DNA from 2 places in the Formivibrio sp. oc-25 genome. Region 2 is predicted to be linked to the other one. Evidence: riboswitches for the same ligand, from Rfam matches in the RefSeq annotation. Region 2 holds a riboswitch; the other holds the start of a gene.
What was found. A riboswitch is a leader RNA that binds a small molecule or an ion and turns the genes downstream of it on or off. The one in region 2 is predicted to bind manganese.
Positions count from the first base shown of each region.

Region 1: another riboswitch for manganese. It lies ahead of AC0KVQ_RS05275 (TMEM165/GDT1 family protein); the one in region 2 lies ahead of AC0KVQ_RS14525 (TerC family protein).

Region 1 is NZ_JBVVOL010000005.1:144,394-151,894, forward strand. It holds gene AC0KVQ_RS05250 (AI-2E family transporter) at 22-1,116, shown strand; gene AC0KVQ_RS05255 (RpiB/LacA/LacB family sugar-phosphate isomerase) at 1,319-1,960, shown strand; gene AC0KVQ_RS05260 (hypoxanthine-guanine phosphoribosyltransferase) at 2,054-2,608, opposite strand; gene AC0KVQ_RS05265 (adenine phosphoribosyltransferase) at 2,681-3,235, opposite strand; gene AC0KVQ_RS05270 (NCS2 family permease) at 3,242-4,534, opposite strand; gene AC0KVQ_RS05275 (TMEM165/GDT1 family protein) at 4,604-5,176, opposite strand; yybP-ykoY riboswitch at 5,197-5,361, opposite strand; gene AC0KVQ_RS05280 (low molecular weight protein-tyrosine-phosphatase) at 5,413-5,898, opposite strand; gene rarD (EamA family transporter RarD) at 6,138-7,013, shown strand; gene AC0KVQ_RS05290 (23S rRNA (adenine(2030)-N(6))-methyltransferase RlmJ) at 7,020-7,501, shown strand, end outside.
Region 2 is NZ_JBVVOL010000033.1:1,481-8,981, forward strand. It holds gene nrdD (anaerobic ribonucleoside-triphosphate reductase) at 1-2,007, opposite strand, end outside; gene AC0KVQ_RS14525 (TerC family protein) at 2,373-3,056, opposite strand; yybP-ykoY riboswitch at 3,148-3,249, opposite strand; gene tpiA (triose-phosphate isomerase) at 3,456-4,217, opposite strand; gene dhaL (dihydroxyacetone kinase subunit DhaL) at 4,330-4,956, opposite strand; gene dhaK (dihydroxyacetone kinase subunit DhaK) at 4,966-5,961, opposite strand; gene AC0KVQ_RS14545 (glycerol dehydrogenase) at 5,961-7,046, opposite strand; gene AC0KVQ_RS14550 (glycoside hydrolase family 31 protein) at 7,131-7,501, opposite strand, start outside.

The DNA of each region.
Region 1 (7,501 bases), on a different contig from region 2:
GCAAACTTCACGAAAATGATCATGCCCAAACCACTGGAATCCCCACAAATCCGTCGCGTCGTAGCCTTTGGCTTTCTGGTGTTGATCTTTGGCAGCACCCTGTGGGTACTTTCGCCATTCTTCACTGCGCTTGCCTGGGCGGGCATTTTCGCTTATGTAACCTGGCCACTCTACCGCAGACTGAATCATCGCCTGGACAATCGCAGCTCGCTGGCTGCGCTACTGATGACAGCAGGGGTAGCACTGACATTGCTGGCACCATTGGCCTGGGTGCTGATCACGGTTGCCGCTGACCTTGCCACCGCTTCAGCCATGCTGCGCAATGTCATGAGCCACGGTCTGCCACCGCTGCCCAGCAATATCCACAACTGGCCTGCAGGCGAATGGATCATTGCGCAATACAGCGCCATTCAATCAAATCCGGAGTGGCTCCGCGCAAAGATCGAGGCCATTGAACTGGCTGATCCAGCAACCTGGAAAGCCATTGCTGGAAATGTCGGACGTAATCTTGCCAAATTTTCGCTTGCGGTATTTGCCCTGTTTTTCCTGTATCAACATGGCGAATCGGTATCAGCACAATTTGACCGGGTAGCCAGCCATTGGCTGGGAGAATCCGCACGGGGTTATTTGCGAGCAGTGGGCACCACGGTCCACGCTGTGGTATTCGGCATTGTCTTGACTGCCCTCGCTCAAGGCATTCTGGCAGGATTGGGCTACTGGTTTGCCGGAATCAAATCAGCCGCTTTATGGGGTGCCGTGACCGCACTGATCTCACTCATCCCGTTCGCAGGACCCATTGTATGGATCTCATTGTCGATTGGCTTATTGGCACAAGGAGAAACTGCTGCTGCAATCGGCTTGGCTGTGTGGTGTGCCCTGATTGTTAGCTCCGTGGATAATCTGGTACGCCCGCTCGCCATCAGCGGCCCCACTCGCATACCCTTCCTGCTGGTCTTTCTGTCAGTACTCGGTGGCATCAACGCCTTTGGCCTGATTGGCTTGTTTGCAGGTCCGGTTCTGCTCGCTGTCTCCCTAGCCATTTGGCGTGAATGGCTCGAACACACCCGAAGCATCCTTCTGGATGAGAATCCACATCATACGAACCGATCGGATTGACTATCCGAACTACATGCCGACCCTGGTCGACCAGCCCGGAAATGGGTTGCCTTTAACCCAAGACCAGTTTACCCTTGCACCGCTCGCGCGGTAGTCAGTTGTTTTTTACCGCTCACATGAGACCGGTAACCTAATCAACTGATCGCTGCATTTATGTATTTGGCAAGGCAAGTTGCCACCAAGCACTGTAAGGTAAATCACCATGAAAATCGCCCTCATCAACGAAAACAGCCAAGCGGCCAAGAACGAAATCATCTTCAATGCACTCAAGACCGTTGCCGAACCGCTCGGTCACACCGTCTTCAACTACGGCATGTATGGTGCTGAAGATAAGGCTTCGCTCACCTACGTGATGAACGGTCTGCTTGCAGGTATTCTGCTGAATTCAAAGGCTGCTGATTTTGTCGTGACCGGCTGTGGCACCGGCATGGGCGCCATGCTCGCCTGCAACTCGATGCCGGGCGTATTCTGCGGTCTGGTCATCGACCCGACCGACGCCTTCCTGTTCGGCCAGATCAACGACGGCAACGCCATCGCCATGCCGTATGCCAAGGGCTTCGGCTGGGCTGCTGAACTAAATCTGCAAGACTGCTACCGTAAACTGTTCGACGGCGAACGCGGTTTGGGCTACCCCAAGGAACGTGCTGCCATCATGGCCAAGAACCGTGACATTCTGAAGCAGATGAAGGCCGCAGCCTGCAAGGACATGCTGACCGTCCTGAAGGAAGTGGATCAAGACCTGTTGAAGGCGGCTATTGCCGGCGAGAAATTCCAGGAATACTTCTTTGCCAATGCCCAAGACCAGGAAATTGTTGTCTACATCAAGGGCGTACTGGCTGTCTGATAACTGATGGTTTGCATCACCCGGCACGAGTCATAACGGTTCAAGCACCTTATCCGTCTCGTGCCGGTTCAGGCAACACATCACATCTGGGGATCACAGGCCTTTGACAGCGTAAATCGCCAAAGTATTACGCCAATAATCCTGATAATCCATGCCGCAGCCGAACAGGAAACGATCTTCCACTTCCAGGCCGACAAAATCCGCCTTGATGCCAGGCGCCTTGCGCTCATGCAGTTTATCGATCAGTACTGCAACCAATACCTCTTTGGCGCCTTGCTTGCGGCAATGCTCAACGATAGCAGCCAGCGTGTGACCTTCATCCAGAATATCGTCGATGATCAAAACGGTACGACCGCGCATATCACCACGCGGCGGAACCTTCCACTCAATCTCGCCTCCGCTCGTTTCCATCCGATATCGTGTCGCATGCAGATAGGACATCTGTAACGGCAATCTGAGCTTGGGTAGCAATTGACCTGCCAGGATCATGCCACCATTGAGAACGGTATACACGATCGGATTTGCAAGACGCAGGCGCTCGGTCATCTCGGCGCCCATGCGCTCGATGGCAGCCAGTACTTCGGCCTCATCATGCAGACAATCGGCATTTTCGAGAATCGATTCAATTTGTGGTAGTTCCAGAGTCACGGTACCAGTTCCAAAAACAAATGAAAAACAGCGAGGGCATTATCTACCCTCGCCTGGCATGCTTCAACGATTTCAATGACCTTCGAAATCGCACACGGTAAACAGCGGTATGCCTTCTGCGCGGATCAGTTTCGACCCGCCCAATTCGGGCAGGTCGACAATCGCAGCCGCTTCCACCACTTCGGCACCGATACGGGTCAGCAATTTTGAGGCCGCCAGCATCGTACCGCCAGTGGCTACCAGATCGTCGATCAGCAAGATGCGATCACCACTGCAGCAGGCATCGGTGTGGATTTCGACGGTAGCCGAACCATATTCGAGTTCGTATTCCTCTTCAACGGTTTGGTACGGCAGCTTGCCTTTCTTGCGCACCGGAATGAATCCCAGGTTCAACTCATAGGCAACTACAGCCCCCAGGATAAACCCGCGTGCATCAACACCCGCCACATAATCAAGGTTTTGATCCATATAGCGATGGACAAAGACATCGACCAGCACGCGAAATGTCTTTTTGTCCTGCAGCAGCGGCGTGATATCGCGAAACATGATGCCTGGCTGTGGCCAGTCAGGCACAGTACGGATACGTTCGCGGATATATTCGGCGTAGAAAGGCTTGTCCATGACCATCATCAGTTAGCCAAAAAAAGCGAACTTTACCAGCCAAAGCGCAGCAATGACGATGACCGCGATCGAAAGATCCTTGAAACGGCCAGCGAATGCCTTGATCGCCACATAGCTGATGAAGCCAAATGCAATGCCATCGGCAATCGAATAGGTAAACGGCATAGCCAGCGCAGTCATGACTGCCGGCGCAGATTCCGTCAGATCACCCCATTCAATTTCAGCCAGGCCACGGGTCATCAAGACCGCCACGTAACACAGTGCAGGAGCGGTAGCAAAACCAGGAACCGAACCAGCCAGGGGCGAGAACAGCAAGGCGGCCAGGAACAGAATGGCCACCACCAGCGAAGTCAAACCGGTACGACCGCCCACGGCGGTACCTGCGGCAGATTCGATATAGGCGGTGGTCGAAGAGGTGCCAAAAGTAGCGCCGGCGGCAATGGCTACGCTGTCGGCCAGCAAAGCCTTCTTCAGACGCGGCAATTTGCCATCCTTGTCGAGCAGACCGGCACGGTGCGACACGCCGATCAGGGTGCCGGTGGTATCAAACAGGTCAACAAAGAAGAATACGAAAATCACGCCAAGCAGACCGGCATTGAGTGCACCCTGAATATCCATCTGCATGAAGGTCGGGGCCATCGACGGCGGCAGCGAAGCCACACCCTTGAATTCAGACAAGCCCAGCAGCACGGACAGCACGGTGACTGTCAGAATGCCGATGATGATGGAGCCGGGCACGCGACGATATTCCAGCGCCACGATCAGGAAGAAACCCAGGATAGCCAGCAAGGTCTTCGGGTCATGAATACTGCCCAGTGTCACCAGCGTAGCCGGGGATGCCACAATTACGCCGGCATTTTTCAAGGCGATAATTGCCAGAAACATGCCAACACCGGCCGAAATCGCCAGCTTGAGTGAATGCGGAATGGCATTGACGATGGCCTCACGCACCTTGAACAGGCTAACGGCCAGGAAAATGATGCCGGAGATGAAAACCGCCCCCAGCGCCACCTGCCAGCTCACCCCCATGCCCTTGCAAACCGTGAAGGTGAAATAGGCATTCAGGCCCATGCCTGGTGCCAATGCAATCGGGTAATTGGCAACCAGCGCCATGATCCCGGTGCCCAGCGCAGCTGCCAGACACGTTGCCACGAACACAGCATTGAAATCCATGCCCGTGATGGACAGAATCGACGGATTGACAAAGACGATATAGGCCATCGTCAGGAAGGTGGTAAACCCGGCGATAACCTCCGTTTTCACGTCGGTGCCGTTTTCCTTCAGCTTGAACAGCTTTTCCAGCATTACGTTCCCCTTTTATATAAAAAAACCGGTCAGCACCTGCCGACCGGCCGGTTTTTTTACTACCCTGCATCAAATCTGCATGCCAACGCCAAGCAATGCCAGCACGCCAAGTATTGCAAACACTGCACTGGCGGCAAAACGCACATAACGCAATAAATGCATGTGTGCCGAAATCCAGTTGCCAAGAATCACCGCCGGCACATTGGCCAGCATCATGCCCAGCGTCGTGCCCATGACGACTGCGAACAGTGGCGAGTACTTGACCGCCAAAGCCACCGTGGCAATCTGGGTCTTGTCACCCATCTCTGCCAGGAAAAAAGCGATCGTTGTGGCGACAAAGGCGCCATAAGGCTTGACTTCCGCCTCGTCCTCTTCAAGTTTGTCCGGCACCAGCGCCCATGCTGCAATCGCCAGAAAACCCAAACCCACGATCCAGCGCAGCACGCCCGGCGCGATCAGATCGGCCACAAATTGCCCGAACCAGCCTGCTGCATAATGATTGAAGACTGTTGCAACAAAAATGCCGGCAATAATCGGCCGATGGCGACGGAAACGAGCGGCCAGCACCAAGGCCAGCAGTTGTGTTTTGTCGCCCATCTCGGCGATGGTTACAACCAGCGTGGAAAGCAGAAAGGTATCCATGGGAAACAGCATTCCGGGGCAGGCAAATCGACACGAGGCAGCACAGTGCGGCCCACCCCTTGAGCGCACTGAGCAAACCTCGGGTCTTGTCAAACTGATCGATGATCAGCCGGATGCACCATAGGCAAAAAGCCCAAGCATGTTGACGCATCCCCGCGCACAAGGCGGCGACTACTCCCCCGAAGAACAGGAGCGCGCATTGTAACGAGCCCCCAGCAGCCGGGCAACCCGAAATATCAAGCTGCTGCCAATTGCGGGCGCACATGTTCCAACAAGCCACGACAGGCATCTTCAATCAGATCAAGCACGTGCTCAAATCCTTCTTCGCCGCCATAATACGGATCGGGCACTTCCATCCCCACGACATTGCGTGCGAACTCCAGGAAAAGACGCAGCTTATGTTTGTGCTCAAGCGGACAACGTCGATCCAGAATAGCCAGATGGCTGCGATCCATGGCCAGAATCAGATCGTACCGATGAAAATCCTGTTCGTTAACCGGCCGGGCACGCAGAAACGACAGATCATAGCCGCGCCTGCCCGCATGCAATTGCGCGCGCGGATCAGGCGCTTCGCCTGAGTGATAATCAAGCGTACCGGCTGAATCCACCTCGACCAGCGCTTCCAGTTGATGCTGTTGCAGCATTCTGCGCAATACGCCATCCGCAGTCGGGCTGCGACAGATATTGCCGGTACACACAAACAATACGGAAAATTTTTTCATTTCAGCAGCTTGCATCAACCAGAAAATAAATATCCCGACATATCAAGCCCAGCGCGTGGGATGTCGGGAGCCTCAAAATTTTGGCAAGTCTACCACCAATGTCAGGCCAGTTTACCGGTATAAGGGATAGTCCTGACCCTGCAATCAGCCTCGTGTTTTTGCACAAAATCGAATCGTAGCTGCTGCCTCGCCGGCAGTCCCTCGGTTAGAATCCATGCTTTGCCCCACCAGACGCCATCATGAATGTCGGTATTTTCTACGCACTGGGGGCTCATCTTTGCTGGTCTTTTTTCTCGGTTTATTTCAAGCTGCTGGATGAAATCCCCTCATTTGAAGTTCTGCTGCACCGCATGGTGTGGTCGCTGTTCTTTATCGCCATGCTGTTACTGATCTTGCGTCGCAAAAGCGGCTTGCTGCCTGTCCGGCAATCGCCACAAATCATACTGAAGTTTGCTGCGAGCGCCGCACTGCTGGCGATCAACTGGTTCACCTATATCTGGGCCGTCCAATCCGGGCGGGTCATCGATGCGAGCCTGGGGTATTTCATCAACCCGCTGGTCAATGTGCTGCTCGGGGTAATGTTTTTGCATGAACGCCTGCGCCCCATGCAATGGATGGCGATTGGACTGGCCGGCTGCGGTGTTTTGTGGCTGACCATACAGCAAGGCCAACTGCCCTGGGTTTCGCTGATTCTGGCTTTCAGCTTTGGCACGTATGGCCTCTTGCGCAAGACAGCGCCCTTGGGTGCACTGGAAGGATTGGCCATGGAAACCCTGTTGCTGTTTCCGTTTGCCGCCGTGGCCATGCTCTGGCTGATTGGCAAGGGGGAAAGCGGCTTCCTGCATGCCACGCCCGGGATTCAATTTCTGTTGCTGCTGGCCGGCCCCATCACTTCGATCCCGTTACTGATGTTTGCCGCTGGCGCACGTCGCCTGTCCATGACCACGCTGGGATTGATGCAGTACATCAACCCGACCATCGTGCTATTGCTCGGTGTATGGCTGTGGCACGAACCGTTCAGCCAGACCCGGCTGGCGGGATTCGCGCTCATCTGGACAGCACTGTTACTCTATAGCGCCGAAAGTCTGCTCTTCGAAAAACTCAAGAAAGCCTGAAATACCATGCTTAGCTACCGCCATGCTTTCCATGCCGGCAATCATGCCGATGTTCTGAAACACACCATCGAACTGATGCTGCTGCGCTACCTGAACCAGAAGGACAAACCCTGGTGGTATGTCGATAGCCACGCCGGAGCCGGTTGTTATGCGCTGCATGAAGGCTTCGCCGCCAAGAATGCCGAATACGAGACCGGCATCGCACGGCTGTGGGATCGCTCCGACCTCCCGCCGGCACTGGCCGATTATGTGAAACTGGTGAAATCGCTGAATCCGGATGGCAAGCTGCGCTATTACCCTGGCTCGCCGATGCTGGCGGAAAAGGTCATGCGCGCAGATGACAGGCTGCGTCTGTTCGAATTGCACCCGAGCGACAACAAGCTGCTGCAGGAAAATTTTGCCGACCTGGGCAAGCTAGCCATAATCCAGCAGAGCAACGGGTTTGCCGGGCTGAAGGCGGTGCTGCCGCCAGCCCCGCGTCGCGGGCT
Region 2 (7,501 bases):
GTTATTGCCGCACTGCGGGCAGGTATAACCTTCTTCGGAGGCGCGGGTTTCGCCCATGAAACCGCACTTGCCGCACGAATCCACCGGTGTGTTGGTGCCGAAGTAAGGCACGTGTTCCACGGCGTAATCCCAGATCTGTTCCAGCGCCTTCAGGTTGTGGCGCATATTGGGCAGTTCCACGTAGCTGATATGGCCGCCGCTGGCATCCTGGGCAAAGCCGGCCTCGAAGTCGATTTTCTCGAACGGGTTGACCTTGCGAAATACATCCAGGTGGAAAGAGTTGGTGTAGTAGCCCTTGTCGGTGACCTGATCAATTTTGCCAAAACGTTCCTGATCCAATTTGCAGAAACGGTGGCAGAGCGATTCGCTCGGCGTGGAGTACAGCGAAAAGGCAAGCCCGGTTTCTTTCTGCCACTGTTTGGTCGCGGCATTCAGGCGCTTGATCAGGTTGTGCAGGAATTGCTTGCACTCAGCATCATCGTAGGGGTGCTGACCAAACATCAGCAGGCCGACTTCATGCAGACCGATATAGCCGAGCGAGATCGAGGCGCGGCCATTTTTAAAGAGCGACATGATCTCGTCATGCGGGGCAAGCCGGCGGCCAAACGCGCCTTCCGAGTACAAAATCGGGGCAACATTGGCCTTGACGCCTTCCAGGCGATGGATGCGGCACATCAGCGCCTTGAAGCACATCTGCAGGCGTGCTTCGAACAGCTCATCAAAGCGGGCCAGATCCCCACGCGATTCGATCGCGATACGCGGCAGGTTCAGGCTGACCACGCCAAGGTTGTTGCGCCCATCCAGCACTTCCTTGCCGTTTTCATCGCGCCATGCCGACAGGAAACTGCGGCAGCCCATTGGCGATACCGGAATGCTTGAACCGGTAATTTGGCGGTTGAGCTTGGTGGAGATGATGTCCGGGTACATGCGCTTGGACGTGCATTCCAGCGCCAGTTGCTTGATGTCGTAATTCGGATCCTGCGGACGCAGGTTGATGCCTTCTTCCAGGAACATCACCAGCTTGGGGAAAACCGGCGTAATACCATCACGGCCCAGACCCTTGATGCGGATCTGCAGGATGGCACGCTGAATGGCGCGTTCCTGCCAGCTCGTTCCCATGCCGAACGAGAAGGTCACAAATGGCTGCTGACCATTCGAGCTGAACAGCGTGTTGATTTCGTATTCGCACGCCTGCATGCCATCGTAGGTTTCTTTTTCGGTACGTTCGCGCGCGTATTTTTCCGCCTCGGCGATGCCGTATTCGCGGGCAACCTCAAGGTTCTTTTCATAGGTTTTCTGCACGAACGGCGCGAGCGTCTGATCGATATTCGGGATGGTCGTACCGCCATATTGATGGCTGGCTACCTGCGCGATGATCTGTGAAGTCACGGCGCAGGCCACGCCAATCGAGCGCGGGCTTTCGATCTTGGCATTGCCCAGGCGGAAACCCTTGTCGAGCATGCCTTTCAGGTCAACCAGGCAGCAGTTGGTAAACGGCAGGAAAGGCGAGTAATCCATATCATGGAAATGGATGTCACCGCTGTTGTGCGCCTCCAGGATATCCTTGGGCAGGAAGTTGCTGGCGAACTGCTTGGAGACGATACCGGCCATCAGGTCGCGCATGACCGGGAAGACATTGGCATCCTTGTTGGCATTCTCCGTGGTAGCTTCGACATCGGTCTTGTGCACCAGACCCATCAGCTTGGCATGCAGGGCCGAGCCGCGGGTACGGATCACATCGCGATCATGGCGGTATTCAATATAGATCCGGGCGACTTCCGGATAATCCTTCATCAAGGCATCTTCAACCATTTCCTGAATGGTCGGGATATCGAGCGTGGCCTGGTCGTGCGTTCGGCATTGCTGTTCAACCTTGAGTGCGATGCTGAGTGCCAGTTCGCTCGGCGCGGGATGGTGGGCGGCACGGGCGGCACGCTCGCACGCCTTGGCAATCTTGGTTCCGTCATACTCCACAACGGCGCCATCGCGCTTGGTGACTTTCAGCATCGTGATCTCCTGTTGACCGGCTCGAGGCAGTGGCTGCCGGTTTTTTTACAAAACGAAAGGTGCCCATTGCGCAGGCACCTTCCGAGGTTATGGCTGGCTAATGTAGAGGATTCGTTTCTGCTTGTGGGTGCAATTTTTGCATTTTTCGATACGAAAATTTGCTTTGGATCAAAGGATGTTTTTTTGCTGCAAATCACATCATGTTGTGTTCGTGTTGTCTAGTATATCAATATGTTGTGTTTGTGGGGCGTGCCACTTTGGCAGGCAATGTGCCGATATCGGGTGTGTAAAAAAGAAAATGCCGCGCATGCGCAAGGCATGTGCGGCACTTCAGGAAGCTTGGCGTCGCTGGTAATGGCTGATGTTTATGCGTTGGCGGTACGGATGCGCATATAGTGGCCGCCACCCAGAACGATGCCGAATGACATGACGTAGGCGATCACGATGAGCGCGGGGTGTGCTGCCACCAGCGGTTTGAGCAGGTTTTCGCTGGTGATCATTTTGGCTGCGGTATAGGCCAAAACACCAGAGCCGATATAGATGATGGCCGGATAGCGCTCGACCAGTTTCAGCACCAGCGTACTGCCCCAGACGACAACAGGAATGCTGATCAGCAGTCCGAGTACCACCAGCAGGAAGTTGCCGTGCGCAGCGCCGGCCACGCCGAGAACATTGTCCAGGCCCATGACTGCATCCGCAATCACAATGGTCTTGATGGCATCCCAGAACGTGCTGCCACCTTTATGCTCGGATTCACCATCTTCATTTTCAGCCAGCAATTTATAGGCAATCCAGACCAGCGCCAGACCCCCTGCGAGCATCAGCCCCGGGATTTTCAGCAGCCAGACAACAATGATGGTCATCAGTGAGCGTACGGCAATGGCACCAAACGTACCCCAGACAATGGCTTTTTTCTGCAGATGGGCTGGCAGGTTGCGTGCGGCCAGTGCGATAACGATGGCGTTGTCGCCAGCGAGTACCAGATCAATAACAACAATCGAGAGAAGCGCGGAGAGAAAATGCATGCTGAAGATGGAAGCTATATCCATGACAATGTCCTTTGGCAATTGTTAACCTCAGGCGCAGGATATGGGACGCAAGACAATTGCCCCGGGGATCCGGCACGGCAAAGGTCTTGCTAAGGCATTGGCAATGCCCGATATAGCCGGGAAATGAATTTCCGTATTGACGACTACATCTCGATCTTGAGAAGACCGAAAGCTACTCCCCTTTGGAGGGTGTTCAACTGAACGTGGTGATACTAAAAAACAAAATGAACGAAGTCAATTATAGACAGGATGTGAAAATGTAACGAATTCCTGCCTGAAAACGAATTGCCTGATTTTAATAAAACCAGGCAATTTCATGCATGAAGGCAATGATGCGATTTTGAATCGCTATTACGACTAATTCTTAATGATCAGAATGTCGAATATCTGTCAGAATATTTACGCGGCCAATACGGCGCGGTAAATCGCGACAAACTCTTCTGCTTTCAATGATGCGGACCCGATCAATCCTCCGTCGACATTGGCGATGGTGGAAATGCTGGCGGCATTGCTGCCGTTCATACTGCCGCCGTACAGGATGGGCGTATCCTCACCGGCCTGTGCATGCTTGGCGACCAGATATTTGCGCAGGAAGCCATGAACCTCTTCGATCATTTCCGGCGTGGCAGAAACACCGGTGCCGATGGCCCAGCGCGGCTCATACGCCAGAATCAGCTTGTCGCGACCAAGCGTGATCAGGTCGAAGGTCGCATCCAGCTGGTGCAGGAGCACCGTCCAGGTTTCCCCTGCCTCGCGTTCTTCGCGGGTTTCGCCGATGCAGAAAACCGGCGTCATTCCGGCATCCAGCACGGCCCGAATCTTTTGTGCGATCAGCGCATCATTCTCGGCGTGGTAGCCACGGCGCTCCGAATGTCCGAGCAGAACGTATTGCGTGCCGAAATCCTTGAGCATGCCGCACGCCACATCGCCGGTATAGGCACCGGATTTGTGCTGTGAGGCATCCTGTGCCGCCAAGCCAATGTCACTGCCTGCGAGCAGTTCACTCACTTGTGCCAGATAAGGGTAGGGTGGTGTAACCACCATCGAAACCGCTGCATCGAGCTGCGGCAATTCAGCACGAAGTGCACTGACAAGCGCTGCGTTAGCCTGCAGCGAGCCATTCATTTTCCAGTTGCCGATAACGAATTTGGGGGCAGCCACGGTCTCTCCTTCCGGTTTTTGCGTTGTTGTGAATGATCGGGATGCGCGAGGGAATGTCGCGGTGATACCCATGGCCCGTACCGGATGAGCAGTACGGGCCAACAGGGGTGTTTTAGCAGGCCAGGAGCCTGGTGGCAATCACGCCAATTGCTGTTGCACCGGCATCGGGGAAATTCACACTGCGTTCGCCCACATAGCTTGCGCGGCCTTTGCTGGCGCTGATCAGCTTGGTTTTTTCCGCACCGTCCACTGCGGCTTGCGCGGCAGCCTGGAATGCCGGCAACAAGGCAGACTGGCTGGCTGCGCTGGCCTTGATCGATTCCACCAGCGGAATCAGGGCATCGAGCAGGGTTTTGTCTCCCAGCTTGGCGCCACCGCGCTTCTGGATGGCATCGATGGCCGATTGCAGCATCTCGGCCAGCTCGGTCAGGTTCAGCTCGGATTTATCCTGGGCATATTTGCCCATGCCACGGAAGGCCGAACCCCAGATCGGGCCGGAAGCGCCGCCGCAGTGTTCGGTGATGATCATGCCGCAGGATTTGAGGAAGGCACCGATATCGTCGGTTTCCAGATCATTCCATTCGGCCTTGACCTGCTTGAAGCCCTTGGCCAGCGACATGCCGAAGTCACCATCACCGGCCACGGAATCCAGCTCGCAGAACGGGACTTCATTTTCGATGATGATGTCGCACATGGCGGCAACGGTGTTGATAACGTTTTCTTTACGGATGGTGCTCATGCGTGTTCCTTATACTTTCAGTGCCGGTGTATCGGCCGGGGCATCCAGCAATGCCTTGAGTTCGTCGTCCAGCTTCAAGAGCGTGACCGAGGCGCCGGCCATATCAATCGAAGTCATGTAATTGCCGACAAAGGTACGGTAGATCTTCAGCTCGCGCGCTTCCAGTTCCTGGGTCACCGAGTTGTTGAGCAGATACAGTTCCTGCAGCGGCGTGTTGCCCAAGCCGTTGACCATCAAGGCCACTTCATTCCCCGCCACGTATGGAAGATCTGCGGCAATTGCTTCGACCATACGGTAGGCCAGTTCGCTAGCACTTTGCATCTTTTCGCGGGCAATGCCCGGCTCACCGTGGATGCCGACACCGAATTCGATTTCGTCATCGGCGATCTTGAAGGTCGGCGAGCCCTTGGCAGGTACGGTGCAGGAGGTGAAGGCAAAACCGAGGCTGCGCACATTGGCGATGACCTTCTCGGCCACCGCCTTCACGCCTGCCAGATCACGGCCTTCCTCGGCGGCAGCACCGGCGATCTTGTGCACAAAGATCGTACCGGCTACGCCACGGCGGCCAACGGTATAGAGGCTATCCTTCACCGCCACGTCATCGTTGACGTAGACGCGCGCTACCTTGATGTCGTCGTCTTCCTCGGCCATCTCGGCAGCGGCATCGAAGTTCATGCAATCGCCGGAATAGTTCTTGATGATCAGGAGCGTGCCCTTGTCCGACTCGGTCTGCAGGATGCTGTTGTAGACCTGGATGGTCGAAGGCGAGGCAAAGATATCGCCACACACGGCGGCATCGAGCATGCCCTTGCCGACAAAGCCGCCATGCGCCGGTTCGTGGCCGCTGCCACCGCCAGAGATCAGGCTGACCTTGTTCTTGTTGAGCTGCTTGCGGCTCAGGATCTTGTGCTTGGCATTAAAGGCCAGATGCTCGGGATGAGCCTTGACCATGCCTTCGCACATTTCGACAACGATATCTTCGACCTTGTTGATCAGTTTTTTCATCAATGGGCTCCCAGCTTGTCAGCGGCAAGGATGGCGGCACAAACCATGTCGGCGGTGACCGGGAATGGCATGTTGTGGATGGTTTCACCTTCGGCAGTCGCGCCGATGGCAACCTTCATGATCTTCTCGGGCGTCACTTCGGTCACGCTCAGATCGGCCAGGCAGGTCGGCAGGCCAACGGATTGGCAATACTTGATGGTGCGATCGAGTTCTTCCTGCGGGGCATTTTCCAATACGAGCTGGACGATAACGCCGAAAGCCACTTTTTCGCCGTGGAAGAACTTGTGGGTTTCTTCCAGCACGGTCAGGCCGTTGTGGATCGAATGGCACGCAGCCAGGCCGGAACTCTCGAACCCGAGGCCCGAGAGCAGGATATTGGCTTCGATGATGTTTTCGAGTGCCTGGGTGACCACGCCGGCTTCGCAGGCGGCCTTGGCCTTGAGCGAATCTTCGAACAGGGTTTCATAGCAAAGCTTGGCGATCGCATTGGCCGCCATGGTGCTGTGGCCGTGCGAGGCGTTCTTGGCGAACGATTTGGCGCAGGCACGGGCTTCAACCCAGGTCGAAAGCGCATCGCCCATGCCGGCTACCAGGAAGCGTACCGGCGCCTTGGCAATGATGGCGGTATCGACAAGAACCAGATTGGGGTTGTTGCGGAAGAAGAAATATTCTTCGAATTCACCGTGTTCGGTGTAGATCACGGCCAGTGCACTGCACGGTGCATCGGTCGAGGCGATGGTCGGCACAATGATCACCGGCTTGTTGGCCAGATGCGCGACAGCCTTGGCGGTATCGAGCGATTTGCCGCCCCCCAGGCCGATGATGACATCGGCACTTTGTTCATCGGCCAATGCCTTGATGCGCTTGATTTCTGCCCAGCTGCATTCCAGGTTGAAACCGGCGGAGGTCAGGGTGAAAGCAGCACGAGATACCGCGGTATCGAGTTGTGCGCGAACGCGACCTTCGTCATCGGTTGAGGAGACCAGCAGGGCTTTGCTGCCGAACGCGGCAACGTATTCACCCAGATTGCTCAGTTCGTTTTCGCCCTGAACATACTTGGATGGAGAGATCATGACTTTTTTCATGTGCAGCTACCTCTTCTCGGTTGAGTGATGCCGGCCCGAATCGTTCGGGCCGGTCGGCTTGGTACACCTCGGTTTTTTATTACTTTATGCCAGAGCGATTTTCACTTCGCGCCATTGGCTGCCCAGGCAATCCGACAGGATGCGGGCAGTGCCACAACCCAGTGCACGGGTTTCCTGCAGCGGTAGCAGTAGGGTGATTTCGCGTGCTGCGGGCGGGCAGTTGCCGGCGGCGGTTACCTGGATATCCAGGCTGTCGGTTGCCGCCTTGACCGCGATTTGCCACAGGCCGTACTGCTGCTGGCGGTAGCCTTCGCTGTCGCCATCATCCTCGAAGAATTCATCACTGAACTCTGCAGCGCCTGCGGGCGGGAAGATGGCAAAGGCGCGCTCATCGGCCGGCTGGGCAAAATGCTGCTCGGCGATGTTCAGCGGCAGGATGCTGCTTTCGCGCACCA